Regions from separate parts of the Vreelandella arctica genome, predicted to be linked through region 3. Evidence: predicted binding sites of a transcription regulator. Region 3 holds the regulator's gene; each other region holds the start of a gene.
What was found. The regulator sigma-54, encoded in region 3, starts transcription at its own class of promoters, with help from an activator protein. The targets are predictions, from matches to a motif close to TGGCACNNNNNTTGCTNT.

Region 1 (7,491 bases), on a different contig from region 3:
ATACATGAACTGGGAGAAACGCGCGTTGACGAAGACCCAGCAGGCGCCCGCCCGTGTGCAGTCTTCGCGGCTGTCGCCCACCCAGTTGGCATCGATAAACGCCCACTGAACGGTTGGCACCACCAGCAGATACAGTACGTACAGGCCCAACAGCGTGAAAACACTATTGATAGGACCGTTGAACAGGTTGCCTCGTAGCCAGGCAACCGGGCCGATCGTGCCTTTAGGCGCCGGACGCTGAGGTATGGTTTCTTTGTTGTGAATCATGGGGTCGCCTCCGGCCTAGCGTTCGACCAGCGCAACGCGAGCGTTGAACCAGTTCATGAGCATGGACACCAGCAAGCTGATGATGAGATAGACCGCCATGGTCATGGCAATGACTTCGATTGCTTGACCGGTCTGGTTGAGCGTGGTGCCAGCAAAAACCGACACCAGGTCGGGGTAACCAATGGCGGTGGCCAGAGAGGAGTTTTTAATCAGGTTGAGATATTGGCTGGTGAGCGGCGGAATGATGACGCGCAAGGCTTGAGGAATCACCACCAGGCGCAGAACGAGTTTTCGCGGCAAGCTAAGTGCTTGGGCCGCTTCGGTTTGGCCATGGGGAATCGCTTGAATGCCCGAGCGCACAATCTCAGCAATAAACGATGCGGTATAAATGGAAAGCGCCAGCCACAGGGCCAAAAATTCGGGAATGATAGTAATACCACCGCCGAAGTTAAAACCACGCAGTACCGGCATTTCCCAAGTGACCGGAACGCCGGTCGCCACCAGTACCAGCAGTGGTAGGCCAAAAATAATCACCAGCGAGATCCAGAAAACCGGTATGCGTTTGCCGGTCGCTTCGTGGCGGCGCTTATTCCAGATGACCAACGCAATGCTGGCAATGATCGCTACCACAAAAGTAGCAGGGATCAATCCAAAGCCTGATTCAAACAGCGGTTGTGGCAAGTACAACCCGCGCACGTTCAGGAAAATGGCTTCGCCAAACGCCATGCTCTCTCTAGCGCTGGGTAAGGTCCGTAGTACCGCGAAGTACCAGAAGAAAATTTGCAGCAGCAACGGGATATTACGAAAGGTTTCGATATAGGCGTTGGCTAACTTGGCGATCAACCAATTGGGCGATAGCCGTGCAATGCCGACGATAAACCCGATAATTGAGGCGGCAATGACACCCAGCCCTCCGACCAGCAGCGTATTGAGCAAGCCGATCACGAAGGTGCGGCCGTAGGTGCTCTGGGAGGAGTACTCGATTAAGGTTTGACCAATACCAAAGCCGGCTGTGTTGCCCAAAAAGCTAAAGCCTGTGGTGATGCCGCGGGCATTCAGGTTGGCTTGGGTATTGCCGATAATATAGATCAGGAAAGCCGCCACAACGGCGACTAAAATGATTTGAAAAATAAGTGCGCGCTTAGCGCGGTCTCGCCAAAACGGCGGCTTGTGGCCGACGGGGCGAACGTTGGGTCTAACAGACATGGATGGCGTCTCCGCTACACGGAAGGTCAATCAGATGGCCCGCCATGCCCTTTAAACAGATACCTGCAAAGAGAGCGGCGGGCCGGGGTCAAGCGAGACGCTTAGCGAATCGGGGGAGCGTACTGGAAGCCGCCGTCTGTCCACAGAGCGTTAACACCACGCTCGATTTCAAGCGGAGAGCCCATGCCGACGTTACGTTCAAAGCTTTCAGCGTAGTTACCTACTTGGCTAATAATATTGTAAGCCCAGTCAGCTTCAAGGTTCATGCCTTCACCGTAGTTGCCGTCTTGGCCCAGCAAACGAGCGATGTTGGGATCTTCAGAGTTAAGCATCTCTTCAGCGTTTTCACTGGTGACGCCGTACTCTTCAGCATTGATCATCGCAAACAGTGACCATTTCACGATGTTGAACCAAAGATCGTCACCCTGACGAACCACAGGACCTAGCGGCTCTTTGGAGATGACGTCAGACAGGATCATCGAGGCAGAAGGATCGTCTAGCTGGATACGCAGCGCTGCAAGCTGAGAAGTATCAGAGGTCAGAACGTCACAGCGGCCGGCTTGATAGCCACCCACGGTTTGCTCAGAGGTATCAAATACGATCGGGTTGAATTCCATGTCGTTAGCACGGAAGTAGTCCGCCAGGTTCAGCTCGGTGGTGGTACCCGACTGGATGCAGATAGAGGCGCCGTTTAGCTCATCGGCACTGGTAATACCCAGATCGCGTGAAACCATGAAGCCCTGGCCATCATAGAAAGTAACGCCGGTGAAGTTTAGGCCCAGAGTCGTGTCGCGCGTGGTGGTCCAGGTGGTGTTACGTGACAGTACATCGACTTCACCAGACTGCAGGGCGGTGAAGCGCTCAACGGCATTTAGAGAAATGTAGTTAACGGCTTCTGAATCGCCGAGAACCGCTGCGGCGACTGCACGGCATACATCAACGTCCAGACCTTGCCAATTACCGTCGTCATCCGGTGCTGAGAAGCCCGGCAAACCATCGCTCACACCACACTGAACGGCGCCACGCTCAATAGTATCTTCTAAGGTGTCGGCTTGAGCAGTCGCCATTCCCGCTAGGCTCAGTGAACCAGCGGACGCCAGAAGCGCCAGGTGTTTTTTATTGAACATTTAGTTTCCCTCGAAGTGATTAACAACCGTCATTAAAATAGTTATGCATGCCGTAGCATGTAACTAAACCTAGCAAGGAAGATGCCAACAAGGGTACAGGCGTGAATTCAGCGCTTTTCAACGCTACTCAATGAATTCGAGACGAACGTCTAGGTGCAAAAAAATGTTACCACCCACCTCGCTTTGCACCTTTGTAGGGCAAGCTGAGGTGAGTGGTGACAGAAAGATACGCGGTGGGCGGACGTTTATTCGGTCGCGAATGCCTTGCGCATAAACGGAGGAAGGGCGAGCGCGCCGCGATGGGCATCAATGCTGTAGTACTCAAGCGGCAGCTCGTGGCTGGCGGCTGCCTGCTCGCGGAACGCATTCACATCAATGGCTTTACCCGCCAATGTCACACTCCACCAGCCTGATGGGTACACCGGCTGCGGGAAGGGCAGGGTGGCGACGCTGTCAAAACCCGCTTCCAGCATATCGTGGCGTAGCTCACGAATGATTGAACCCGTGTGGTAAAGCGGTGACTCGCTCTGCTGTACCATCACGCCGCCGCTTTTCAAAATACGGTGGCAGCGCTTGAGAAAGTCGGTTTTAAACAGCCCTTCCGCAGGGCCGACCGGGTCGGTTGAATCGATAATCAATACATCAATGCTCTCATCAGGTGCATCGTCTACCCACTTCACGCCATCAGCGAACAACAGCTCAGCGCGCGGATCATTATTCGATTCTACCAATGAGGGGAAGAAGCGCTCAGAAGCTTTCGTCACTTCTTCATCGATATCAATCTGGGTGACTTTCTCAACGCCTGGATGACGAAGTACCTCTTTTAAAGTGCCACAGTCGCCACCGCCGATAATCACCACCCGTTTAGGGTCTTGATGGGTAAACAGGGCCGGATGCGCAATCATCTCGTGATAGAGGAAGTTATCGCGATCAGTCAGCATCACACAGCCGTCCAGCACCATGAGGTTGCCGTAAGTCTCTGTGGCGTAGACCTCCAGGTGCTGGTATTGGCTCTGCACATCCAGCAGCTTTTCAGAGATTTTCAGCGAGAAGGCGCTGCCATGGCTATCAAAGACTTCGGTAAACCACTGGTCGTCGCGTAATTCGCTCATCAATTGGCTCCTGAATGCGGGGTGTGTGATTGGGTGGGGATATCCCGATGGTATTGTGGGCTGAGCTCATGCAGCGCCTCCATGAAGGCGGTGACGTTATCCGGGTTAGTAAACTGGCTAATACCGTGGCCCAGGTTAAACACATGGCCAGGGCCGTGGCCGTAGCTTTCCAGCACACGGGCCACTTCAGCGCGGATAGCCGAGGGGCGGGCAAACAGTACGTTGGGATCCAGGTTGCCCTGCAGTGCGACCTTATGGCCAACGCGGGCGCGGGCATCGGAAAGCTCGGTAGACCAGTCGATGCCCAGGGCATCGGCACCGGCGCAAGCGATATGCTCAAGCCACTGGCCGCCGTTTTTGGTGAACAGAATCACCGGCACGCGACGACCGTCGTGTTCGCGAATCAATCCTGAAACGATCTGCTCCATATAGCGCAGCGAAAATTCCAGGTACGCAGGCGTGGATAGCGCGCCGCCCCAGGTATCAAAAATCTGTACCGCCTGGGCGCCAGCGCGAATCTGCGCATTCAGGTAATCGGTGACCGCATGGGCCAGTGTATCCAGCAACTGGTGCATGGTATCTGGCGTATCGTAAAGCATGGTTTTCAGGTGGCGGAAATCCTTGCTTGAGCCGCCCTCCACCATGTAAGTCGCCAGGGTCCAGGGGCTGCCGGAGAAGCCAATCAGCGGCATGCGGCCGTTCAACTCGCGGCGAATGGTCGACACCGCACGCATTACGTAATCCAAGTCACGCTCGGCATCGGGCACGCTCAGTGCAGCGACTTCTTCCTGCGTGCGCACGGTTTTGCGAAATTTGGGGCCTTCGCCGGTTTCAAAGTAGAGCCCCAGGCCCATGGCATCTGGAATGGTTAAAATGTCCGAAAACAGGATCGCGGCGTCCAGCGGATAGCGCTCTAAAGGCTGCATGGTGACTTCACAGGCCAGATCATGATTACGGCACAGGTCCATAAAGCTGCCCGCATCGGCACGGCTGGCGCGGTATTCCGGCAGGTAGCGGCCCGCTTGGCGCATCATCCATACGGGTGTGCGGTCAACGGGCTGGCGCGCTAATGCGCGAAGGAAACGGTCATTTTGTAACGGTGTGGTGGTCATAAATGCTTGCTCTTAAGAAATTTGCCCGCATGGTACTTGTAACAGTGCTTGGCATCGTACTTGAAACAGTACTTGAAACAGTACTTGGGGTCGTATTGGAAACCATATGCGAGCAATTGTACTTGAAGATAGGCGCTAGGGCGGCGTAACCGGTGGCAAAAAATCGTCGCACCCGATCAATTTTTCTCCTCTAATTAGCCAACTTTAGCTGCGTTGCCATCGTGAGGCGGGCGCCGCTTCCTGTTAGAATACTTGCCCATTTTGCCAACACTGGTGTGGTTAACTGGTTTGGTCAATCAGCGAGGTAACCTGTGACCATTCGCTTTATTGCCGCTTCCCAACTGCCCACCCCCTGGGCAACCTTTACGATGCATGGCTTCGAAGATGAGGCCACTGGCAAGGATCATATCGCCTTAACGCTGGGTGATGTGACCGGCGACGCACCGGTACTGGGGCGGGTACATTCTGAATGTTTGACCGGCGATGCGCTCTTTTCCATGCGCTGCGACTGCGGCTACCAGCTGCAGGAAGCGCTGAAGCGTATTGCCGAAGAGGGCCGCGGCGTACTGTTTTATCTGCGCCAAGAGGGCCGCGGAATTGGTCTGCTGAATAAAATTCGCGCTTATAATTTGCAGGATCAAGGCGCGGATACGGTCGAAGCCAACGAACGGCTTGGCTTTGGCGCCGACATGCGCCGCTACGACCTTTGCGTACCGATGCTCAACCACCTGGGCATTACGTCGCTGCGATTAATGACCAACAATCCGCGCAAAGTGGATGCCCTTACCCGCGACGGGGTGAACGTGGTGGAGCGCCTGTCGATCACGACCGGACTGAACCCGCATAACGAGCAGTACCTTGCCACTAAAGCGGGCAAGCTCGGCCATATGATGGCCCTGGATGACTTTACCCAGGCCAGCGATGTGGATATTGAGCGTAAGGGGTGATAGTGGCTATGCGAGGATGTTGAATTAAGGTGTTGTCAAATATTAGTTAAACACTGGAATGCCATGGCGGCAGCGGATGTGCGGTTTTCAACACCGAGCTTTCGAAAGACTTGCTCTAAGTGTTTATTAACAGTTCGGGGGCTCAATTCGAGTATTTGTCCGATCTCACGATTAGTCTTGCCTTGTGCAATCCATAGCAGTACTTGTGATTCACGGTTAGTTAGTCGGAGTTGGTTTTGTAAAAGCAAGCTTTCGCTGTCCCCATCCTGATGCAGCAAGCGGAATAAGTGCTCATTTGCGGTAGATTCGCCCAGGTATCTCAATCTTAAGGCGTTATGCGGCAAGGGCAGCGCTAGCTGGTCGCCGGTTTGCGGCGTTCGGGTTAGCCAGCGCTTAATTTGTTCCGCAAGCTCCGTGCGTGGGTTGATCAAATTCTCTTCAGCTATGTTGATCCAATCCTCGGCCTGAGGCGTACCCCAAAGCCATCTTCCTTGCGTGTCTGTTGAGAATGATACCTGGCCAAGTTTATCTAGGGCAGTGTGAGCACTTTGGGCGAGGCGGGCGTTATTGAGGTGTACGCGAATACGAGCCACCAATTCCTTTGGCCGAACGGGTTTTGTCACATAGTCCACACCACCAGCTTCAAGTCCCCGCACCACATCTTCGGTATCCGTTAGTCCTGTCATGAATATGATCGGTACGCTTGCTAACTCGGTATGTAGCTTAAGATGACGACAAGTCTCAAAGCCATCCATGCCAGGCATTAAGGCGTCCATTAGAATTAAGTCAGGCGTCATTTTCTCCGCGATTGAGATTGCTTGAGCCCCACCCATCGCTACCAATGCAGTTAATCCAGCCTGCTCTAAAGCATGATGAATCATTCCCAGGGAGTCGGCAGAATCATCAACGACTAGGATGAGATCCTTACGCTGAATCGGGTTCATGGCAATTTCTCCAGCAAACGCATCACTTGGTGGAAGTCAAAACGATCTAAAGCACTTTCCAGCGCTGTCGCCAGTGAAGAACTAATCCTTCCATGATACTGGGCGTCGTTCAGAGTGTTACGTAGACCACTGATATGGCCGATTTCTACTAGCGACAAGAGTTCTTCACGCAATGCCGCGTCAATATGGGCTGGGACTGTCAATTGAGTCTGAGCAAAATTAGGTGAAGAGGGGGGGTGATGATGCCATTTCAGCTGTAGCTGCCGTGCTAGTGCATCAAGAAGCGCTCCCTGCTTGAAGGGTTTAATCAAGTAGTCGTTATGCAACCCTTCGCTAAGCGCTTCCATTTGGCTCTCGCGGGCATTGGCAGAGAGCATCACAATAGGCCCCTGAAATCCTTGCTGGCGGAGTAGGCGAGCGGTTTGCCACCCGTCAGTGTCCGGCATGGCGATATCCATCAAGATCAAGTCATATTGGGTATGGCGGGAGAGCTCCAAGCTAGTCACCCCATCGGGCGCTTCTATTATCGTAAATCCCAGTGGTGTGAGCATGTCACTGAGTAGACCCCGATGAGAGGGATCATCATCGACCACCAGCAGAGTACATCGCTCACCTTGATATCCTTGAACTACCTGATGGGGCGATCTTACAAGCTCTAAGGGCTCTATACTGGATAGCATTACCGAAAGCCGAAACTCACTGCCGATTCCATGTGTGCTAATTACTTGTAGATCCCCGCCCATGATATCGGTCAGTAGTTTAGTAATCGTTAGGCC
Region 2 (7,491 bases), on a different contig from region 3:
TGGTGCATGTTAAAGGCGATGCCTCCCAATCTGCCGGCGCCACAGCGCAAGGCGGTTTGCTGATTGTGGAGGGTAATGCGTCGGCGCGCTGCGGTATCTCCATGAAGGGTGTCGATATAGTGGTTAAGGGTAATATCGGGCCAATGAGCGCCTTTATGGGGCAATCTGGGTGTCTTGTAGTGTGCGGCGATGCTGGTGAAGCCCTCGGCGACTCGCTTTATGAAGCGCATATCTATGTTAGAGGTGAGGTTACTTCTTTGGGCGCCGATTGCGTCGAAAAAGAGATGCGTCAGGAGCACTTAGACGAATTAAGCGACCTGCTTAAGCGCGCCGATATTGACACTGCCCCATCCGCCTTTAAGCGCTACGGGTCTGCACGCCAATTATATAACTTCAAAGTCGATAACGCCTCGGCCTATTAATCAGGAGCCTGACATGACAGATAAACCTACTAATCCGGCGCTGAGAGAGTCCGCTACTTTTGGTCGAGACGTGATCGCCGAAATCCAGCGCGCCGCCGAGACCGGTATTTATGACATTCGCGGCTGGGGGGCTAAGCGCAAGGTGCCGCATTTTGACGACCTGCTGTTTCTCGGAGCCAGCATGTCGCGCTACCCGCTTGAAGGCTATCGTGAGAAGTGCGGAACCGATGTCACCCTGGGGACTCGCTATGCTAAAAAGCCCATCGTCATCGATACCCCGGTCACCATTGCCGGTATGAGCTTCGGCGCCTTATCGGCACAGGCGAAAGAAGCCCTGGGGCGCGGCGCATCAGAAGTAGGTACCTCAACGACCACTGGCGATGGCGGTATGACCGCAGAAGAGCGCGGCCAGTCATCAAAGTTGGTCTACCAGTACCTGCCTTCTCGTTATGGCATGAATCCCGATGATCTGCGTAAAGCCGATGCGATTGAAGTGGTGCTGGGGCAGGGCGCCAAGCCTGGTGGTGGCGGTATGCTGCTGGGACAGAAAATCTCAGATCGCGTAGCACAGATGCGCAACCTGCCCATGGGGATCGACCAGCGTAGCGCTTGCCGTCATCCCGATTGGACGGGGCCGGACGATCTCGCGATCAAGATTGCGGAGCTACGGGAGATCACCGATTGGCAGGTGCCTATCTATATTAAAGTGGGCGCCACACGTACCTATTATGATGTCAAGCTCGCCGTTAAAGCGGGTGCCGACGTGGTGGTACTCGACGGCATGCAGGGGGGGACGGCCGCCACCCAGGATGTCTTTATCGAACACGTGGGCATCCCCATCATGGCCGCAATTCCTCAAGCCGCTCAAGCGCTGCAGGAAATGGGCGTGCATCGCGACGTTCAACTTATCGTCTCCGGAGGCATCCGCAATGGCGCTGATGTTGCCAAAGCCATTGCGCTGGGTGCCGATGCTGTGGCAATCGGTACCGCGGCGTTGATCGCCCTGGGCGATAACCACCCACGTTTCGAAGCAGAATACCAAAAGCTGGGTTCAGCGGCTGGCTATTACGATGATTTCCAGGAAGGCAAATGCCCGGCGGGTATTTCCACCCAGGATCCCGAACTAAGTAAGCGTCTTGACCCTGTGGCTGCTGGTAAGCGACTAGCCAACTATTTACGGGTAATAACGCTAGAGGCGCAGACACTAGCAAGAGCCTGCGGAAAATCCCATCTACATAACTTAGAGCCGGAAGATTTGGTTGCCTTGAATATCGAGGCGGCGGCAATGGCCAGAGTGCCGTTGGCAGGCACCAATTGGGTGCCTGGGCAGCAGTTTTAGGCTGTATATATTGGTTACAACTTTTCAAGACCTCCACCATGACACCATAACGGTGGGGGTTTCTGGGGCTTAATTAAAAACAGTTCGATGAGCGGGCAAGGCGTTTGCATCATGGTGCCCAGATCAAAGTTTTATGTTCCCTTCTTTTATTTGTATATAAATAAAAAGGTTTATAATTTAAAAAGCTATTTTAATTTTATTTAGTGGTGCACTAAAAAGCTTCTTACTCCCATTAAGCTGCACTTTGAAAGTGCCCTTATAATTTAATTTAAAAGCTAAATCATTTGAAATAATTAAAAATTTTATTATTGGCATGAAAGATGCAGTTTATAGTAAATAAGATTTAGCCTTAGAGCCATGTCGATAATAAATCAATATTATTAGTGAATTGATGATTTCATATTTAAAATAATTTGTGTCCATATAAGAGGATAGATGAAATGCAACATAACGTTTTTCCTGCTGATAACACGATAAAAAGCAGACCAGTATATGTGGCACCAGAATACCCGGCAACGGCGAATCGCTACATATGTCTGGCAGAACCTAGTGCCGTGGGCCTAATCATGGCGCATTTGGCGCCGGTCAATAAGCACCTCATCCCCGTTCACTTGATTGTTTGCACCGACAGCACAAGCGCTGACCAGGACGCGATAACGCCTGAGCAGGATGATGTGCTGTCGTACCAACGCTGTGGTCGAGATGACTTGCCAGCTATGCTGGCGGCTCAGTTGAATGAATTGACCTTGGGGTGTCACGTCATTGCGGCTGGCAGCGAAGCGTTTCTGTGGGATGTGCATACCTTGGCAATGGCGCAAGGATTGCTGGAAGCAGAAATAACGCTGCTGCCTTCAGAGGACAAATACCGCCGCGTCTTTTGTGCGCATTGCCGTTTCTTAAACGAACCCGTCAGTGTTTCGCCTACGCAGTGCCAGGGGTGCGGGCTCACGCTGGAAGTGCGCGATCATTTCTCGCGTCGTCTGGGCGCCTATATGGGAGTGTGTATCGATGCCGAGGTGCCTGGCGAGGTTCCCAGCGAGGAGGTGTTGGACTAATGAATGACTTGATTCCGGTTCGTGTCGTTGAGGTGGAGGAGGTCAGCGCCATCATCAAGCAGTTTGCTTTCGTTAGTGATGAGCAGCCACTACCGTCATTCTCCGCAGGCAGCCACGTAGTTGTACATATGGAAGGTGAACAAAAGCGGTTCCGCAACGCCTATTCCTTGATCAGTAACCCGGCTGAAAGTGAGCAATATCGGATCGCCGTGCGATGGCAGGAGTGTTCCCGTGGGGGCTCTGAGTTTATGCACAGCAAGGTTCGCGAAGGTGATCGGTTGTTCATTTCGCCACCCGCCAATATGTTTCTGCCTAATTGGCAGGCACGGCATAACGTATTGATTGCAGGCGGGATTGGCATAACGCCGTTTCTATCTTATGCGTACGAATTTGAGCAACGTCAAATGTCCTTTGAGGTGCATTACGTTTATCAAAACGCCGATACGGGCGCTTATCGTGGGGCATTGACGGAGCGTCTTGGCGACAAGCTTCACTGTTATTCAGGCTCTCGTCCTGATTTGTATTGCCTGCTCAAACGGCAGCCACTGGGCACCCATGTTTATGTTTGTGGCCCCGGATCAATGATTCAGGCCGTGAAAGAGACAGCGGATGCCCTGGGTTGGTCGCCTCAACGGGTTCATTTTGAAGCCTTCGCTGCGCCACAACCGGGCAAACCTTTTGTGGCCAGGTTGTCGCGTTCAGGTCAAGAAATCGCTGTGGATGAAGATACTCCACTGCTTGACGCCTTGGAAATGCAGGGGCTGGAAATTCCCAACTCGTGCCGAGGCGGTGTGTGCGGGCAATGCAAAACTGCGGTTCTGGAGGGCGACATTGAGCATCGGGATGCGTTTCTCGATGATCAGGAAAAAGCCAGCCAACGCTGCATCATGCCTTGTGTCTCGCGTTCTGCGAGTGACTATCTGGTGCTGGATTTATAAATCAAGGGGGAAACGCTATGCAACTTGCACCGCGAGATACACAAACCTTTCGAGGCCAATTTACCTACCGCAATAGTCCGGAGGCCATCCGTCGCTTTCCCTTTCCGTTTCCGGAAGACGACTATATGTACTCGGTTAATACCGAGCCGCATACGCTACCCGGACCTAAGGGCTCCGTTTATGAATATATGCTCGATATCGATGAACATTATCTCTCCGAAACGGCGGAGAGAGCGATGGTTCTGGAAGAGGATCCTGACCGTTGCCTGGCAATGCCGCATATGGATCAGGCCTGCTGGGATCTACTCGAATTCGTCATGACCCACTACGCCAAGGACTATCCAGCGCACTTTACCTTCACTCGACAGGGCGATCAATGCGAGTGGGTGAATCGCCCTCTGGATATTTACCAGACCTTCGTGATGGGTGACGCAACCACCTTGCCCATGCCGCCCATGGAGTTTATCGGACGGCAGATGCAGGGTGATTTTGCGCTTTTGGATCAGCGCGACGCGGATCTGTTCATGGACGCGGGTGTGATTACGTCACCGGCAGACTGGTCGCTGGCTTTCGATGCCGGGATGAGCTTCAAACAGTGGCATGGCCCCGTGCCACTGGCTCATGAAATGGGCATTTTCGACCGCGTACTCAAGTACCTATGCGCTATCCAGGTAGGTAAACCCATACGACGTTTGAACTGGACGATGACCATCCATCCGCGTATGGACAGTTCGCCGGAAACCTACCATCGCTGGGGGGCGGATCGTAATTCCATTACCGCTGACAATGTGGGCAAAGACGTATTTCTGCGCGTCGAATTACAAACGCTTGTCCGTATGCCCAGAAGCCATGCGCTGTTTTTTGGCATTCGGACGTATCTAATCAGCATGGATGACCTGAAGACGAACCAGGCCTGGGCCCAGCGATTGCATCGTGTGTTGGCAAACTTGCCAGAGCAACTAGTTGATTACAAAGGAATGACACGCTATCGCGACACTGTTGTGGATTGGTTAAGCGAATACGACCGTGAACTACAATCGAAAACTTAAAACGGCTATTTAGGAGGAAAAATATGAATGAGATAACGATAGAACTTAGTTACGCTCTCGACACTTTCTATTTTCTGGTTTGTACCGTCTTTGTGATGTTCATGGGTTGTGGATTTGCCATGTTGGAGTCGGGTCTGGTCAGGTCGAAAAATACCGTCGAAATACTGACCAAAAATGCGATGCTGTATTCCGTTGCTTGTCTTGTTTATCTGGTGATTGGTTATAACGTCATGTACCCAGCTAACCCTATTAGTAGTGTCATTCCTGGGTTGGAGTTTATGTTGGGCAGTGATAATAATTTGACTGATATTTCTGCTGGTGATGGTGCTCCTTATTACTCTTCCATGGCCGACTTTATTTTTCAGGCGGTATTTGCAGCAGCGACTATGTCAATTGTTTCCGGTGCTATTGCCGAGCGTATGAAACTATGGCCGTTCTTGGTGTTTGCCGTGTTCATGGTGGGCGTAATTTACCCCGTTAATGGGTTCTGGAAATGGGGAGGAGGTTTTCTTGATGAAATGGGCTTCCAGGATTTTGCCGGTTCCGTTGTTGTTCACATGGCAGGGGGGGCCGCGGCGCTTGCAGCGGTATTGCTGGTCGGTCCACGTAAAGGCCGGTTTGGGCCGCATGGTGAGGTCAGGGCTATTCCGGGGGCCAATCTACCCATTGCCATGCTCGGCATGTTTATTCTCTGGATGGGCTGGTTCGGGTTCAACGGTGGGTCAATGTTGAAAATTGCCAGTCTGGACGATGCGAATGCTGTGTCACGTATTTTTGTGAACACCAACACTGCAGCAGCGTCGGGCATGGTGGCGGCAGCTCTGCTTTACCGGATTATGTTCGGCAAGACGGATATGACGATGGTAATGAATGGTGCCTTGGCAGGTCTGGTTGCCATTACGGCTGAACCGCTTCTACCTAGTGCGGGTATGGCGATGTTGATTGGCGCTGTCGGAGGAATCGTCGTTGTATTTTCAGTACTAGGGCTTGACCGTCTCAGGATTGATGATCCTGTCGGAGCTATCTCAGTGCACGGCAGCGCAGGTATTTGGGGAATTATGGCCGTTGTGTTGACTAACCCTGCCGCGACGTTAGGAACACAACTATTGGGTACAGTGATTGTTTTCGCTTGGATGTTTGGTGCAAGCCTCATTGTGTTGTTCGCCATCCGTGTTGTGATGGGGTTGCGTGTCAGTGAACAAGATGAATTCGAAGGTATGGATGCCCATGAATGTGGAATGCATGCCTATCCAGAATTTGTTTCGATTAACACGCAGGAACACGACGCCAATAGAAAGCAGTTCGGAGTGGATTCAGGCAACATAATGTTTAATAAAACACCAAATGCAAGTTGAGTAACAAGCAATAGCCAAAGACAATTCCAATAAATTTGACTTGGCTATATACCATAAAATTTTTCTTTAATTTAAAGGTGATACCATGCACATGATCGTAGCTATTATACAACCCTACAAGCTTGACGATGTTAGAGAAGCGCTTTCTGAAGTAGGTGTTCAAGGATTGACAGTAACGGAGGTTAAAGGATTCGGAAGACAGAAAGGTCATACTGAGCTTTACAGAGGAGCTGAGTATAAGGTGGATTTTACAAATAAAATAAAAGTAGAAGTTGGTGTTAATGATGAGCATTTGTACGAGGCAATTGAAACTATTACAAATGCATCTCGTTCTGGCAGTATTGGCGATGGAAAAATCTTTGTACACTCTCTTTCTAAAGTAATACGCATACGGAGTGGTGAAGAAAATAATGATGCGTTATAGATTTTTAGAAAGTGTGCCACTAAGGTTAAAGGAATAGCCAGGGTAAAAAAGCTCTTTCGCGAGAGCGAAGGCTCTGCAAGTGCGCGCAGCATCGCAAAGATGGCGACAAGGCAGGATGTGCCGTTAAGTATCCGGGTGACAAAACCGGGTTGTCGTTGTTGTTCATCAGGATTCCTTAGTGGCCCTCGTTAAGCGTCGACTATGTGTCGGCATCGCCGACGCGATGAATTGTTGGGCCTGTCTCGGGGCGGCGGTGTCGTGAAAGCGACCTTCATCTATTCATTCTGGCGGGGATGTCTCGAATAGATATGTGAGTGCCTTTTTGGGGTAAGTCCTAAGACGCGGAGGGGCTAGGGTGGAAAAGCGCCATCAACCATGACAAACACAACAATAATCACAGGAGCCAGCCATGAATGCAGCCAACCGCGGAGTGATCTACAAGGGGCCGGGTGAAGTCGCCGTTGAGTCCATCGCTTATCCTGAGCTCGCTCTAGGCAATCGCAAATGCGAGCACGGCGTGATTCTCAAGGTCGTGACCACCAACATTTGTGGCAGCGACCAGCACATGGTGCGTGGCCGCACCACTGCGCCGTCGGGTTTGGTACTCGGCCACGAGATTACCGGCATGGTTGTCGAGTGCGGCCGCGACGTTGAGTACCTCTGTCCGGGCGATCTAGTCTCGGTGCCGTTCAATATTGCCTGTGGCCGTTGCCGCAACTGCAAGGAAGGCCGCACCGGTATCTGCCTCAACGTCAATCCCGCCCGCCCTGGCGCCGCCTACGGCTACGTGGATATGGGCGGCTGGGTCGGCGGCCAGACCGAATACGTGATGGTTCCTTACGCCGACTTTAACCTGCTGAAATTCCCGGATGCCGATCAGGCCATGGAGAAGATCAAGGATCTGACTTT
Region 3 (7,491 bases):
AATATCCTCTAGCGTCTCCTCTTCTTTGTTGATCGCCTCTTCCAGGGTCATCTCGCTATCTCGGGTCAGCGGATGGCGTCGCCGGGTAGCGGAGTAACGTTCAAGCAGGATGCGGGCATCGGTGGTCAGGTAAATAACTTGAAAATCAATCTTACGCTGGCACAGTTCCTCTAATAACGTGGGCAGACGTTCCAGTGCGCCAGGTAAGTTACGCGCATCAATACTGACCGCCAAATGAGCGCGGTCGCCCTGATCGCGTAATTGATCCACCAACGACCCGAGCAGCATGGCGGGCAGGTTATCAATGGCGTAGTAGCCAAGATCCTCCAGCGCTTGTAAGGCGATAGATTTACCTGACCCGGAGCGGCCGCTAATGATCACCAGTTGCATAGAGTCTCGCTTTGCTTAGATCAAGCTGCATTGGGGGTGGTGGGCGAAGCATCAACTTAGCGTGTAAAATACCATTAGTTGGCTTTCACAACTTAAATTGGCGTTAACGACTTAGGACGTTGAATGCTCACGCATTTTGGCGGTAATAAGCTCAAGCAGCTCGCGCTGACTGCCTGCCTTGCGCAGCTGGTGGCGAGTATCCGCATCATTCATGATGGTCGCTACCTGGCCGAGTAGGGATAGGTGCGTGTCGTCTGCCTCTTCGGGTACAAGTAGGACAAACACCAGATCAACTGGGTCGCCATCAATGGCGTCGAAATCAATCGCTTCTGACAGTTTTAAAAAACCAGCGATAGGCGCCGAACAGTGCGGGCTGCGTGCGTGTGGGATAGCCACGCCATTGCCGATACCGGTGCTGCCTAAGCGTTCTCGACCGATTAACCGGCTAAACACTTCTTGGCTGTCCAGGCTGGGCGTATTTTGTGCGATAAAGGTGCTGAAAAATTCCAGCACCCTTTTTTTGCTGCCCCCGGGCACGTCGAACAGAACGCGTTCCGGGGGGAGTATGGTTTCCAACGTCATTGAATTAACGCACACCTGCGCCTTGGGCGCGGGCTTGTGCTTTTTCCTTATGTTTAACGAGTTGTCGATCGATTTTATCCGCTAGGGCGTCGATAGCGGCGTACATATCACTGTCGAGGGCTTCCGCATGTAAATCAGCACCTGCGGCGTGCAGTGTGCAGGCGGCCTGTTGGCGCTCTTTCTCCACTGATAAGGTGACTTGCACCGTGGTTATGTTGTCGTAATGGCGCTCTACACGTTCAAGCTTTTCGTTGACATAGTCACGCAAGGCGTCAGTCAGATCTACGTGATGACCAGTGATATTTACTTGCATTGACGTACTCCTTATCCATCGGACTGTACTTCGATTGTAACCCTTTTTGCCGCGTTGCAAAGCCCTTGTCGAGAGTTTCCCTTAATCGTTGACGAGTGCTAGCGAAGACGACGTCGTTCGCTGGACGAGAGGATGCCCATGGCTTCACGATATTTAGCCACTGTACGACGCGCTACTTGAATGCCGCCTTCATCCAGTAGCGTGACTAAGCGGCTGTCAGAAAGCGGTTTGCCCGGCGGTTCTTCCTGAATAAGTTTTTTGAGCCTGGCGCGAATAGCGGTGCTGGAGTGGCTGTCGCCATCTTGGCCGCTCACTTGGCTTGAGAAAAAGTATTTAAGTTCAAACACACCACGGGGCGTATGGATATATTTTTGCGTGGTGACCCGTGAAATCGTTGATTCGTGCATCTCCACGGCTTCTGCTATGTCAGCCAATATCAGCGGTTTCATGGCTTCTTCGCCGTGCTCTAAAAAGCCAATTTGCCGGGTGATAATTTCGCGACCCACGCGCAGCAGCGTATCGTTACGGCTGGAGAGGCTTTTGATTAGCCAGCGCGCTTCTTGGAGGTGCTCTTTAAGAAACTGGTTGTCCTGGCTTTTGTCCGCACGCTTTATCAAACTGGCATAATCGGGCTGAATGCGCAGCCGCGGCAAGGCTTCTGGGTTGAGCTCTAGGTGCCAGCCTTCGTGGTTATGGCGAACTACCAGGTCGGGCGTCACATAGCTGTCGGCGGTGTCACCGTAGGCGCTACCGGGGCGTGGGTCGAGGCTGCGTATCAGTTGAATGACATCGGTCAACTGCTCGTCGTCGAGCCCTAAGCGGCGCTTGAGTAGGCGTATGTCGTCTTTACCCAGCGCTTCAAGAAACTGGCGCACTAAGCGGCGAGCGGGGACGAGTAGCGGTGTGTCGTCCGGGAGGGCTGCGAGTTGCAGCATCAAACATTCGCGCAGATCGCGAGCAAAGATGCCGGTCGGTTCAAACTGCTGGAGTTTGAGCAGAATCGTTTCTACTTCGCGCTGGCTAAGCCCGTCAATTCCCTGGGCGCGTAGGCCTTCACGAATATCATTGAGCGGTTGGGTCAAGTAGCCGTTGGCATCCAGTGCGTCGATTAAGCTCTCTGCAACGAGCTGTTCACGAACACTGAAATCCGTCATGGCAAGCTGCCAAAGCAGGTGACCATGAAGGCTTTGTCCGGCGGCTTGGCGCTCAAAATCTGGGCCTTCACTGCTGTTGCCGCCCAGGCTGTTTGAATCTTGATAGGTATCTGACCAGTCGCTATCTACCGACAGTTCAGTGGGTATGCTCTCTGACCACTCCTCCTCTTTAGGCTCGCTGACAGCCTGTTCGCTGAATTCATCCTCTTGCTCAAGCATGGGATTGGCATCCAAGGCCTGCTGAATTTCTTGCCTCAGATCCAGCGTAGAGAGTTGTAATAGGGCAATCGCCTGCTGCAGCTGAGGAGTCATGGTCAGCTGTGTGCCAATACGCAGTTGTAGAGAAGCTTTCATGACCATCTGAGAACCACGCGTTAATCGGAAAGCTTCACCCTAGTGCGAGAGAGTATCGGTTGCAAGTGCAATAAACATGCCATTGGTAGTAAAGTTGTTGCAGAGCGCTATTTACAGAACCAAAAAATAGGTTTATGGGCAGGCAGTGATTGTAGGCGCCGCTGATCAGTTTAGAGGCGAAAATCAGCACCCAGATATACGTCTCTGACCTTCTGATTATCGAGAATGGCACTGGGTGAACCGCTGGCAATGATTTGCCCATCCCCAACGATATAGGCGATGTCGCAAATATCCAGGGTTTCACGTACGTTGTGGTCGGTAATCAGTACGCCAATATGGCGCTGCTTCAGCGCGCGAATGATGGTTTTGATCTCACCTACCGAGATGGGATCAACGCCTGCAAAAGGCTCATCGAGCAAAATAAAGGCGGGCTCAGTGGCTAGCGAGCGGGCTATTTCTACACGCCGACGCTCGCCACCCGAAAGGCTCATCCCCAGGTTGTCGCGAATATGGGTAATGTGGAAGTCTTCGAGTAGCGCTTCAAGGCGCTGTTCGCGGTCGCTACGGTTAAGCTCTTTACGGGTCTCGAGTATCGCCATAATATTATCGGCAACCGAGAGCTTGCGAAAAATAGACGCCTCTTGAGGTAGGTAGCCAATCCCTGCCGCTGCACGTTCGTGCATGGGGGCGCGGGTTAAATCCACATCGTCGATACCCACTTTGCCCGCGTCGGATTTGACTAGCCCGACAATCATATAGAACGAGGTGGTTTTACCCGCGCCGTTGGGGCCCAGTAGGCCGACAATGCTGCCTTGGCAGATCTCCAAATTGATGTCTTTAACCACTCGGCGGCGTTTGTAGCTTTTAGCCAAATGGTGGGCATAGAGGGTTTTGATCGGCGCGGTGTCAGCAGTTGCCACAGCTTTGCTCCCTATTGTTCAGGCTGAAGGGTCATACGTATGCGCTGGGGCTCGCTGCCGTCAACGTCAGAGCGTGCTTGAATCACTTCACGGTCAATAAAATACTCAAGGCGCCCGCCGGTGAACGTGTCTTCTAGCTGGATCAGCTCGGCTTGGTCAATCAGCTCTACGCGGCGCTCAGCGACGTGATAAATAATCCGTCGAGCCCAGCCTTCAGTGGGACCATCTTGGCCCTCCACTTGATGACGCAGGTAGGCGCGTTCACCGGTGGATGTCGCTTTCGATAGTTCGCCAGCCTCGTTGCGTTCGATCTCAACACGCTCGCCTCGCAACTGCATTTCGCCTTGGCGAATATCTACATCCCCGGTGTAAACGGCGGTGCCGGCCCGCTGGTCGAGATCTAAACGGTCAGCTTCCACTTCTACAGGGGCTTGTTGTGACGTTTGGGCCAGTGCCGATAACGGCATCGTGAGGGCAAAAAGAGTGGTGGAGAAAAGGGCTGTATAAATAATGGCTTTCATGGCGGCTCCTCTTAAGGTTGCGTGGCCGGGGGGTGTGTGCCGCGCACATTATCATTTAGGCGGACCTGGCTGGTGTTAAGCCACGCGTCCATACGTGAAGCGCTCATTTGCTGGGGCGGTTGCTGCAGTAATACCGGTGTTTCACTCCAAGCATGTTGATTAAGGCCATCATAATGCAATAGCTCGGTATCAAGCTGCCAGCCTTCATCCGGCGCGATCAGTCTAGCCGAGCCCGACATCAACAGTGCCTGGGTGGCCGTGTTGAGCGTGCCTACATCGGCGCTAGCCAGCCACTGACGGTTTTCACTATCATACAGTACCGCTTGAGGCTCTTCCGTCCAGGTTTCGCTTCGCTGCGGCGTATGGATAAGTCGCGGCGTTTTTAGCGACTGCAAAACGTTGCCGTTATCGCCGAACAGGGTGATCTCAGCATTTTCCAGTACGTGGCCTGGCTCTTGAGCCTGTGCGTCGGGGTCGATGCTGATGTCTTGAGGCCCGCGGGGGTCAAGCCATACCAATAGAGCCCCTAAGGCAATCACCAGTCCGGCTAGCCAGATGCGTACTTTAAAGCGTTTAACCATTTAATTGCGGCCGTGCAGGTAGGTGTCGAGCACCGCGCTCCAGTGCCCTTGAGCTTCAAGCAGCGTATCGCAGATTTCGCGCACGGCACCGTGGCCACCCAGGCGTTCGGTGGTCCAGTCGGCGTGGGTGTGCATATAATCCGGTGCGTTGGGTACGGTAATGCCGACGCCACAACGCTTAATAGCCGCAAGATCGGGGAGGTCGTCGCCACAGTAGGCCACTTGATCAAGCTCGATATCGAGGCGCTGACAGAGCCCCCGCAGGGTAACCAGCTTGTCTTCACAGCCTTGATGGACATGGTCGATACCCAGGGCGGCGGCGCGTTGACTCACCATGGGAGAGTCTCGGCCGGTTATCAGCGCAACATGAACGCCCACACGTTTGAGAAGTTTGAGCCCATGGCCATCCTGGGTGTGAAACGCTTTGATTTCGATACCATCGGCCTGAAAGTAGAGGCGGCCGTCGGTGAGAACACCGTCAACATCAAGCGCCAATAGGCGTACGCGGCGAAGTCGATCGAGTAGCGCAGCAGGTAGGGTCATAGAGCCTCCATATTAGTAAATTCTTAAATTAAGTGTAGTTAAATAACACCGCTGGCGAGCAGGTCATGCATGTGTAAGGCGCCAATAGGTCGCTGTTGTTCATCAACCACCGCCAGCGCGGTAATACGGCTCTCTTCCATGATGCGTACCGCTTCGGCCGCCAGGATGTCGGGGCCGATACGCTTGCCCGGTCGGGTCATGACATCATCCACGAGCACTTCACGCAGATTATGGAATTGATCTAACGTGCGGCGTAGGTCGCCATCGGTGTAGACCCCGGCCAATCGCCCTTCGCTATCCACCACACAGGTAAAGCCAAGCCCTTGCCGGGTAATCTCTAGTAAGGCGTCGCGCAGCGGGCTGCCCAATGCGACCTGGGGCAGGCGTGTGCCGTCGTGCATCAGATCTCTAACGCGCAGCAGCAAGCGTTTGCCTAAACTGCCGCCGGGATGGGAGAGGGCAAAATCTTCAGCGGTAAATCCACGCGCCTCTAGTAACGCCACTGCCAGCGCATCGCCTAGGGCGAGGGCGGCGGTGGTGGAGCTGGTGGGGGCGAGGTCCAGCGGGCACGCCTCACGCTCAACGCCACTGTTTAAGTGCGCATCGGCGTGTTTGGCAAGCGTGGAGTTTGGACGCCCCGTCATGCTGACTAGCGGTATGCCCAGGCGTTTAAGCAGTGGTAAGAGCGCAGTGACTTCGGCGGTTTCACCCGAGTTAGACAGCGCCAATACCACATCGGAACGGGTGATCATGCCTAAATCGCCGTGGCTGGCTTCACCAGGGTGAACGAAAAAAGCTGGTGTGCCTGTGCTGGCAAGTGTGGCCGCCAGCTTACCAGCGATATGCCCCGACTTGCCCATGCCGGTCACCACCACGCGGCCTTGGCAGGCGAGAATTAGCTCGCAGGCACGGTCAAAACTTTCGTCTAGTTTGGCTTGAAGGCCGCCAATGGCTGCCTGCTCAATTTGCAGCGTACGCAATGCACTTTCGCGTAGTAGGCTGGGTGGAGCGAGAGGCTGGCGCATAGCGTTTTCTCTTAATCCTTGAACATATAAAAAGTAGTAACCATCAAGAATAACATCTTGGCACCCTTTATAGGCAGTCGTTGAGATAGTAGTTGGAGACGTTAGCCCGGGTGCGTTTTGACTATAAGGCGGCCTGCTACCGGTTCGCTATCAATAAATGGGTAGGCCAGTAGAAACACTCAAGCGTGCCGACGTGTTTTGTAGCGTTATAGTACAATGTTTGATAATGTTTTAGAAACACTGTTTTATAATCGCGATAGCCGCAAGTAGGGTATGATGGCTAACCCAAGTGCGCCTCGTTAAGAGTCAACTGATCCATGATAGATGCTCCATTTATTGAAATTGAAGACCTCCATTTTTCACGTGGCGATCACGAGATTTTTCGCGGCATAAATATGACGATTCCTCGCGGCAAAGTAACCGCGATTATGGGGCCAAGCGGTACTGGTAAAACCACACTGCTTAAGCTAATCGGCGGGCAGTTGACCCCTGAGCGTGGGCGGATAGTGATTGATGGGCAAGATGTTCATCGGCTATCTCGTAAGGCGCTATTTACGTTACGTAAGAGAATGGGAATGCTATTTCAAAGTGGCGCGCTGTTTTCCGATTTAGATGTATTCGAAAACGTTGCCTTTCCGTTACGCGTACATACTGATTTGCCCGATACCATGGTGCGCGACCTAGTGCTACTTAAGCTGCAGGCGGTCGGGCTGCGCGGTGCGCGTCACTTGACGCCCGCAGAACTGTCGGGAGGCATGGCGCGTCGGGTCGCACTGGCTCGCGCCGTGGCGCTGGATCCGGAGTTGATCCTGTATGACGAACCTTTCGTTGGTCAGGATCCCATCTCTATGGGCGTTTTAGTGCAGCTTATCAAGCGCCTTAATCAAGCGCTGCAACTCACCTCTGTGGTGGTATCTCACGATATTAAAGAAACTCTGAGCATTGCAGACTATCTCTATTTAATTGCTGATGGTCAGGTGGTTGCCCATGGTACGCCGCAAACCTTAGATACGAATCAAGACCCCAGGGTTAGCCAGTTTATTCATGGCGAGCCCGATGGCCCAGTGCCGTTTCACTATCCCGCTGAGGCGTTTTATCGCGATATTTT
Region 4 (7,491 bases), on a different contig from region 3:
ACAGGCGCGGTGCTTATTACTGACGTAAACGTGAGAGGCGGGATCATCTCCTACCACAACTACGGCTAGGCCCGGTGCTCGTGCGCCTGCATCTTTACGTGCGGCAACCTTCTCGGCAACCTGTTGGCGAACAGTAGCAGCGATGGCTTTGCCATCGATTAGTTGGGCAGTCATGTAGAGAAATCCCTGTGGACGTGGAAAAGGGCTAGGCGGTGTCTCGAAGCCTTTTGACGTAATGGCTTTTAAGGCAGTACCTAGTGCTGCTAGCGCAGTTGGCTACGCTTTCTAAGGCGGCAATTTTCGCACGCTAGGGCACCCAGGCAAAGCGCCTTCACGAACAATCACTTTAATGGTTGACTTTAAAATTAAAAATAGTAATATATGCCTCGCTTGAGACGGACCAAGCGGTAGCGTCTAGGGTGATGAAAAATCGGGATGTAGCGCAGTCTGGTAGCGCGCCTGCTTTGGGAGCAGGATGTCGGGGGTTCGAATCCCTCCATCCCGACCACACCTAAACGTGAAAGGTAGTAGCTTGCTTTTTCAAGCTTTGGTTGTGGTCTAGTGCTCATCAGTATTCGTTATTTCTGAATGCTTTTTGTGCGCCCATAGCTCAACCGGATAGAGCAACGGCCTTCTAAGCCGTAGGTTGCGGGTTCGATTCCTGCTGGGCGTGCCACCTAATTTCAGTGGTAACAACCCGTCAGAGAATCATATCTTCAAGTGTGTAATACCTGTTTTTACGTAAGATTGTCTATGGTGGGTGTAGCTCAGGGGTAGAGCCCCGGATTGTGACTCCGGTGGTCGTGGGTTCAAATCCCATCATCCACCCCAGTGACAATATTTGCGTTTCCAGTTTTAGGTTGTGGTGGGTGTAGCTCAGTGGTAGAGCCCCGGATTGTGACTCCGGTGGTCGTGGGTTCAAGTCCCATCATCCACCCCATTACCCCGCATACTTCCTTCTTGTTATTTCCTCTTTTTTAGCGTTTACCTCCCAGCGATTATGCCCTTTTTAGGGATTTTTTCGTTTCTGAATTTTATATCGCTACGTTCTTGTTAACACGTTCCTGCTAGCGCGGCATTACTTTAATGCGATTGCCGACCATGTTGGTAAGCGGTTCAGGCATGCCGAGTAAATATCCTTGTGCATAGTCAATTCCCATCTGATGTAACGTATCCAATGTTGCCTGGGTTTCAACAAACTCAGCAATGGTCTTAACGCCCAGTGCTTTACCGACGGCATGAATCGCCTCAACCATTGCTCTATCAATCGGATCTTGATGCACATTGCGGATAAAATTACCGTCAATTTTTAGATAATCGACGGGTAGCTGCTTCAAGTAGCTGAAAGAGGAAAGCCCGGTGCCAAAATCATCCAATGCAAACCGGCAGCCGTAGCCTTTCAGGGTATGAATCAATGTTTTGACACGTGAGAGCTGTGCGATCGCGGTGCTTTCAGTGATTTCAAAACAGAGTGTGCCGTGAGGCAGATAGGCAGTGGACACCTGAGCAATAAGATCCTGACAAAATTCAGCGTCAGAAAGCGATGCCCCGGATAGATTGATGCCCCATAGGCTATGCGCTGACGGAACAGAGTGGCGGTTTTGATCCCCTAGCCAGGCCAGAGTATTGCGAATTACCCAACGATCAATGCGTCCCATAAAGTGGTAGCGCTCAGCGGCAGGTAAAAAACTTCCTGGGGCGATGAGTTCACCATGCTCTTCGAGCCGAAGTAATATCTCACGGTAGGCGGGGGCGTCAGCACAAATGGCTTTGATCGGTTGAGCAAAAAGGCGAAAAGCATCATTGTCCAGGCCATTTTGCAAGCGCTGAACCCACTGTAGCTCACCGTGCTTTTCCAATAAAAAATGATCATCAGGCTGATAGCAGTGGATACGATTGCGGCCTGCCTCTTTGGCGGCGTAGCACGCCGCATCAGAGGCGTGGAGTGCTTGGCTAAGCTGCATAGGCTGAGCAGCATGGAGTTCTACCAAGCCAATACTGACCCCAATCCCAAACGTATGCTCTTGCCAGGCAAAACGATAATTCTCTATATCGCTGCGTAGTGCCTCGGTAATCACTAGTGCTCTTTCTATCCCGCAATCTGGTAGCAGTAGGGCGAACTCATCGCCACCGAGACGCGCGGCAATATCGCTGCTGCGTACATGGGATTTCAGCTTTAATGATACTTGGCGCAACAGTTCGTCACCCGCAAGATGACCGCAGGTATCATTGACGATTTTGAACTGATCAAGATCCAGGTAGCACATCACGTGCTGGCCATCCTCCCGATTGAGAAGCGCTGTAAGTGCTGTTTCAAAGGCGCGCCGATTCAACAGGTCGGTTAGGTTGTCGTGGCTGACCTGATAGCTCAACTGTTCAGTAAGCTGGCGTGTGAGGCTAACATCTTGAAAAACCACAACAGCGCCCAGGGTAATGCCGCTGCGTGAACGAATGGGTGAGGCGCTGTGCTGGATGGGGGTATGCGTGCCGTCATGGTGGACGAGCATGCAATGTTCGGTTGATTGCACTGGCGTTAGCTGTGTCAGTACTTGCCGGGCTGGATTACTTATGGAGTCGCCGCTGATTTCCTCAAGTAGTTGGTAAACCACATGAATAGGTTTATCCATGGCCTCTTCAAGGGTCCAGCCGGTCAGTCGCTTGGCTTCCGCATTGATAAACGTGACATTGCCGCTGGCATCACAGGTAATTACGCCATCTCCGATGGAGGCTAGAGTGGTGCGAGCAAGATCACGTTCGCGATTTAACTGCTCTTGAAGCTGTCTGCGCTCGGTGATGTCGCGCACCATGCCAGAGCGCTCTGATGCGGAGCCGCTGGCGCCTTCGCTCACCTGTATTTCGAGATAACGCACTCGCTTATCGGCTGTACGTCGTTTGATTTCATGGCGTGCACCGGGTGTCAGCTTGAAGTTCGGTAGCAGCGTGGAAACGGGTTGGCCGATGAGAGTGGCGGCGTCGACATTAAAGAGCATCTCAGCGCCGGGGTTAAGGCTTGTCAGCGAGCCGTCTGCTTGCCAGGTGATTACTCCATCGCGCAGGTTACGCAGCATCACGCGGGTGTGGCCGAGGGCGGTTTCAAGGGCCGCTGTTACCCGATTATAGCTGGCCGCTATTTCGCCCACTTCAGTAAACGGGTCGGCTTCAATTCGCCGGCGAATATCGCCTTGCTGTTCGTGCTGGCGCATATGTTCGAGTAGCTGGTTCAGCTCATTATTGGCGCCATGCTCGGCTAAATTAAGACCCATTTTTTCAGCTTCAGGCGAGACCCTTAAGGGCAGAAAGCGACGAGTGATACGAAATAGCAGCCATGCGCTGCCAAAGCTCCAGATGCCACAAACGACAACACCAAGAAGCTGAATGCCGAATTGAGCGGGTCGGGACAGGCCACTATCCAGCATTGTCATATCCGCCACCCAGGGTAGTGCGAGTGTGCCCCAAATGCCTGATACTAAATGGGCAGGTATGGCGCATACGGCGTCATCAATACGCTTACTCAGCAGCCATTCGCTGGTCAGTACCATTAGCACGCCGCTAACCGCCCCCAAGCCAAATGCTGCTGGGAGCGAGATCACATGCGCACTGGCGGTGACGGCGACTAGACCAGCAATGGCGCCATTAATTGCGTACATCACATCGGCGTAACGACGTGTGCGCATTCCCATGAGCATGCCGGAAAGGATGCCGCCAACGGCTCCAAGCACGGTATTAGCCAATATGCCGGGTATCTGGTCAGTAACAGCCAAGGTGCTACCGCCGTTAAAGCCGAACCAGCCTAATATCATAAACAGCGCGCCAAGCATCGCGAGTGGAAGGTTGCCAGAGGGAAAAGCGGTAGGAGGCTTGTCGTGTGCGAAACGACCACTGCGGGGGCCGATGCAGAGTACTGCTGCCAGCGCTACCCAGCCACCTACACTGTGAACCACTGTGGAGCCGGCAAAATCAACAAACCCTAGAGCCCCTAACCAGCCTGCGGCACCACCTAGTAGCCCGCCCCAAGCCCAGTGGCCGAATACGGGGTAGATGATTAACGCGATCCAGAGCGCCGTCCAGATATATGCCAGAAAGGGCATGCGTTCCGCCACCGCACCCGACACAATGGTCGCGGCGGTCGCGCAGAACATTGCCTGGAAGATGAATACCGTAATCACCCAGCTGCCCGAAGCGTCTAACTGCCAGCCGAATAACGTTGTACCTACAACACCGCCCAACGAATCACCAAACATGATGCCGAATCCGATGAGCCAAAAAACACTGACGGCAATCGCAAAGTCCGCTACGTTTTTCATAGCAACATTAATCGCGTTCTTGGTACGCGTTGTGCCAGCCTCTAAGCATAGAAAACCAGCTTGCATCACAAATACCAGAGCGGCTGCCCAGAGTACCCAGAGCGTATCGATCAGCGAGCTATCCAGATTTAGCGTGGCAGGCATGGTGTTTTCCTTTGTCACTAGTACGAGGGCATCTTTTGGTGCGAGCGCTTCTTTTTGGTGCTTTATGTGTTTTTCGCAGAGGAGGAGAGGCCGTTACGACGTCGTCAATTGCATACCGTTCAGGTTACCTAATAGAAACTAAGCAATTGTTATGCCGCTAATAGTGTTGTCTTCCTTTTTAGCTCGCTATGGAGCATTAATTACTTATTTTTGGCTCTAAAACAGCGTTTTCTACTATATTAATGCAGTTGGTTTGGTGATATTTTTCAAATAGTTATTAATTACCAATCATGGTGCTGAATCGACAGCGGGGAGTGCATCAACATGGCGCGTCAAACGGTAGTTTTAGGAGCAGGGATGGTAGGTGTCAGCATTGCCTGGCATCTGCGTCAGCGCGGTCATGAGGTCACCGTGGTAGACCGCCTCCAGCCTGGTCGAGAAACCTCGTTTGGCAATGCAGGCATTATTCAGCGTGAAGCCGTTAGGCCTTACCCATTTCCACGGGATGTTAAAACGCTCTTGAGCGTATTGCCTAATCGCCGGGTTGATATTCGCTATCGTCCTGCGGGCATGGTGAATGCCGCTTCTCCGCTGTTGCGCTACTGGATGAATTCAGCGCCGAAGGCTTACCAGAAAATCGTGCCGGAATATGCATCTTTGATTCAGCAGTCACTGAAGACTCATGGCCCGATGATTGAGGCTGCCGGAGCGGAACACTTAGTGCGCAGGCAGGGATGGCTTGAGCTTTACCGTACCCCTGAAAAGTTGGCCGCACGGTTAAAAGATGCCGAAGAGGCGCGCCGTCTTTATGGTGTTCAATTTGAGCAACTGGATCGGGCTGCGCTGATGGAGAAAGAGCCTTCTCTTAGCGAACATATTATTGGCGCAATTCACTGGCTCGACCCTTGGACCGTGGCCGACCCCGGTGCGCTGGTCGCGGCTTATGCCCAAGCATTCAGCAATGATGGCGGGCGCATTCTGCAGGCGGATATCACCTCGGTTCAGCAGGTGGGTGGCCGGTGGCAGGTAAGTACTGCCGCTGAAACGTTAGAAGCAGACGACGTCGTGGTGGCGCTAGGGCCTTGGGCGGGTAGCTGGCTGAAGGAGCTTGGCTACCATTTCCCTACCTTTGTGAAGCGTGGCTATCACATGCACTACGCCCCACAAGCAGAGGCCAAGCTAAATTACTGGGTCATGGATGCTGAAATTGGCTACCTGCTGGCGCCGATGAATGCGGGTATCCGCTTGACCACCGGGGCAGAGTTAGACCGCCTTGATGCCCCCGCCGACGTTAACCAACTGGGCGCGGCAGAGAAAGTGGCGCGCAGTGTGTTTCCGTTAGGGGAGCGCCGCGATGAAGCCCCTTGGAAAGGTGCGCGGCCGTGCCTGCCCGATATGAAGCCAGTGATTGGCCCAGCGCCACGCCACCCAGGTTTATGGCTCGCCTTTGGGCATGGGCATCAAGGGTTTACTCTTGGTCCTGCAACGGGTCATTTGCTGGCAGATATGATGGAAGGGCAGCCTACCGCAATTGATATGAAGCCGTTTCGCGCTGACAGGTTTTGAACGGGCGCTATATTCGTTAATGATTCGGCGAGTTAAGCCGATAGTAGTAGATGCTGGCATTAGTAATAGTGACGATATCTTTGCGCGTGATCTAATGCTTTGCTAGTTTGTAAGTACATTTGCATACCATTAGGTGAAAATATGGATGTAGGCATCAGCAGTTCAGTCAGTGCCTCGCTTTATATGAATCAGGCGCAAACAGCCGAACAGGCGCAGATGCAGGTGTTCAAAGAAGCCTTGGACACCCAGGCTGAGCAGGTGACGGAAGTTTTAGCCTCTGCCAACACCGGTGCACAACCGGACTTGGCCAAAGAAGGCAGCGTCGGTACTCAGGTGAACACCTACGCATAACGCCTAGAAGCAGCATCTCGTTGCATGCTTCGTTAAAAACGCTGAATTCGTCAGCGTTTTTTTTGGCCTCTCCAATTGCTTAGTCACTCATAAAGCCAGCCGCGACAAAAGCGGTCTCCAGGCGTTACAATTGTCTCAATGGACATTGCTCACCGCGTGCTAATCAATCACTGGAAAGCGGCGCGGAGTAAACATTTTCAAAGAGGCACAATGAAAGAGACTCAGTTAGCCCATGAGGCGGGGCTTAGACGCACCTTTGCGATCATTTCGCACCCTGACGCTGGTAAAACCACCATTACTGAAAAGATGCTGCTGTTTGGCAACGCCATCCAGTTGGCCGGTTCGGTCAAGAGCAAGCGTAACGATCGGCACGCAACGTCGGATTGGATGAAAATGGAGCAGGAGCGGGGTATCTCTGTCACTACCTCGGTAATGCAGTTCCCCTATGGCGGGCGCATCGTCAACCTGCTGGATACACCTGGCCACGAAGACTTCTCCGAAGATACCTACCGTACGCTTACAGCGGTAGACTCTGCCTTGATGGTGATCGACGGCGCAAAGGGCGTCGAGGATCGTACTATCAAGTTGATGGAGGTATGTCGTCTGCGTACAACGCCGATTCTGACCTTTATCAATAAAATGGATCGTGATATCCGTGACCCCATTGAAGTAATGGATGAGGTCGAAACGGTACTCAATATTCAATGTGCGCCGATGACCTGGCCGATTGGCATGGGGCGTCACTTTAAGGGCGTTTATCACCTCTATAACGATGTGGTTCACCTCTACACCCAGGGGCAGGGTAGCCGAATCCCTGAAGACAAGCGTATTGAGGGCCTGGATAATCCCGAGGTCGATGCTGTGCTCGGGGAAGAGCAGGCGGAAGAGCTGCGCATGGAAGTGGAGCTGGTGCGCGGTGCATCCCATGAGTTTGATCTGGACGCCTATCGCCGTGGTGAGCTTTCGCCGGTCTATTTCGGTACTGCAATGGGTAACTTCGGCGTGCGCGAAATGCTAGACGGCTTTGTCGAATACGCGCCGCCGCCCCAGGCCCATGAAACCGATACCCGGGTCGTCACTTCTGATGATGATCGCTTCACCGGTTTTGTGTTTAAAATCCAGGCCA

Region 1: the regulator sigma-54 is predicted to act here: its motif matches at 2,670-2,687, upstream of V8L70_RS10600 (amino acid ABC transporter substrate-binding protein).
Region 2: the regulator sigma-54 is predicted to act here: its motif matches at 2,071-2,088, upstream of V8L70_RS14135 (dimethylamine monooxygenase subunit DmmA family protein).
Region 4: the regulator sigma-54 is predicted to act here: its motif matches at 4,588-4,605, upstream of amt (ammonium transporter).

The regions. Positions count from the first base shown of each region.
Region 1 is NZ_JBANSN010000009.1:101,848-109,338, forward strand. It holds gene V8L70_RS10590 (amino acid ABC transporter permease) at 1-267, opposite strand, end outside; gene V8L70_RS10595 (amino acid ABC transporter permease) at 283-1,473, opposite strand; gene V8L70_RS10600 (amino acid ABC transporter substrate-binding protein) at 1,575-2,600, opposite strand; gene speE (polyamine aminopropyltransferase) at 2,846-3,712, opposite strand; gene hemE (uroporphyrinogen decarboxylase) at 3,712-4,824, opposite strand; gene ribA (GTP cyclohydrolase II) at 5,136-5,771, shown strand; gene V8L70_RS10620 (response regulator transcription factor) at 5,807-6,715, opposite strand; gene V8L70_RS10625 (ATP-binding protein) at 6,712-7,491, opposite strand, start outside.
Region 2 is NZ_JBANSN010000015.1:17,894-25,384, reverse strand. It holds gene V8L70_RS14145 (GltB/FmdC/FwdC-like GXGXG domain-containing protein) at 1-422, shown strand, start outside; gene V8L70_RS14140 (FMN-binding glutamate synthase family protein) at 436-1,761, shown strand; gene V8L70_RS14135 (dimethylamine monooxygenase subunit DmmA family protein) at 2,202-2,816, shown strand; gene V8L70_RS14130 (PDR/VanB family oxidoreductase) at 2,816-3,754, shown strand; gene V8L70_RS14125 (heme-dependent oxidative N-demethylase family protein) at 3,772-4,803, shown strand; gene V8L70_RS14120 (ammonium transporter) at 4,827-6,158, shown strand; gene V8L70_RS14115 (P-II family nitrogen regulator) at 6,244-6,582, shown strand; gene fdhA (formaldehyde dehydrogenase, glutathione-independent) at 6,992-7,491, shown strand, end outside.
Region 3 is NZ_JBANSN010000008.1:176,260-183,750, reverse strand. It holds gene rapZ (RNase adapter RapZ) at 1-390, opposite strand, end outside; gene V8L70_RS09960 (PTS sugar transporter subunit IIA) at 502-972, opposite strand; gene hpf (ribosome hibernation-promoting factor, HPF/YfiA family) at 977-1,285, opposite strand; gene V8L70_RS09950 (RNA polymerase factor sigma-54) at 1,384-2,799, opposite strand; gene lptB (LPS export ABC transporter ATP-binding protein) at 2,964-3,713, opposite strand; gene lptA (lipopolysaccharide transport periplasmic protein LptA) at 3,725-4,234, opposite strand; gene lptC (LPS export ABC transporter periplasmic protein LptC) at 4,246-4,815, opposite strand; gene V8L70_RS09930 (KdsC family phosphatase) at 4,816-5,358, opposite strand; gene V8L70_RS09925 (KpsF/GutQ family sugar-phosphate isomerase) at 5,397-6,383, opposite strand; gene V8L70_RS09920 (ABC transporter ATP-binding protein) at 6,701-7,491, shown strand, end outside.
Region 4 is NZ_JBANSN010000004.1:83,387-90,877, reverse strand. It holds gene folD (bifunctional methylenetetrahydrofolate dehydrogenase/methenyltetrahydrofolate cyclohydrolase FolD) at 1-174, opposite strand, end outside; tRNA gene V8L70_RS04915 (tRNA-Pro) at 432-508, shown strand; tRNA gene V8L70_RS04910 (tRNA-Arg) at 600-676, shown strand; tRNA gene V8L70_RS04905 (tRNA-His) at 757-831, shown strand; tRNA gene V8L70_RS04900 (tRNA-His) at 866-940, shown strand; gene amt (ammonium transporter) at 1,068-4,448, opposite strand; gene V8L70_RS04890 (NAD(P)/FAD-dependent oxidoreductase) at 4,773-6,014, shown strand; gene V8L70_RS04885 (putative motility protein) at 6,156-6,365, shown strand; gene V8L70_RS04880 (peptide chain release factor 3) at 6,576-7,491, shown strand, end outside.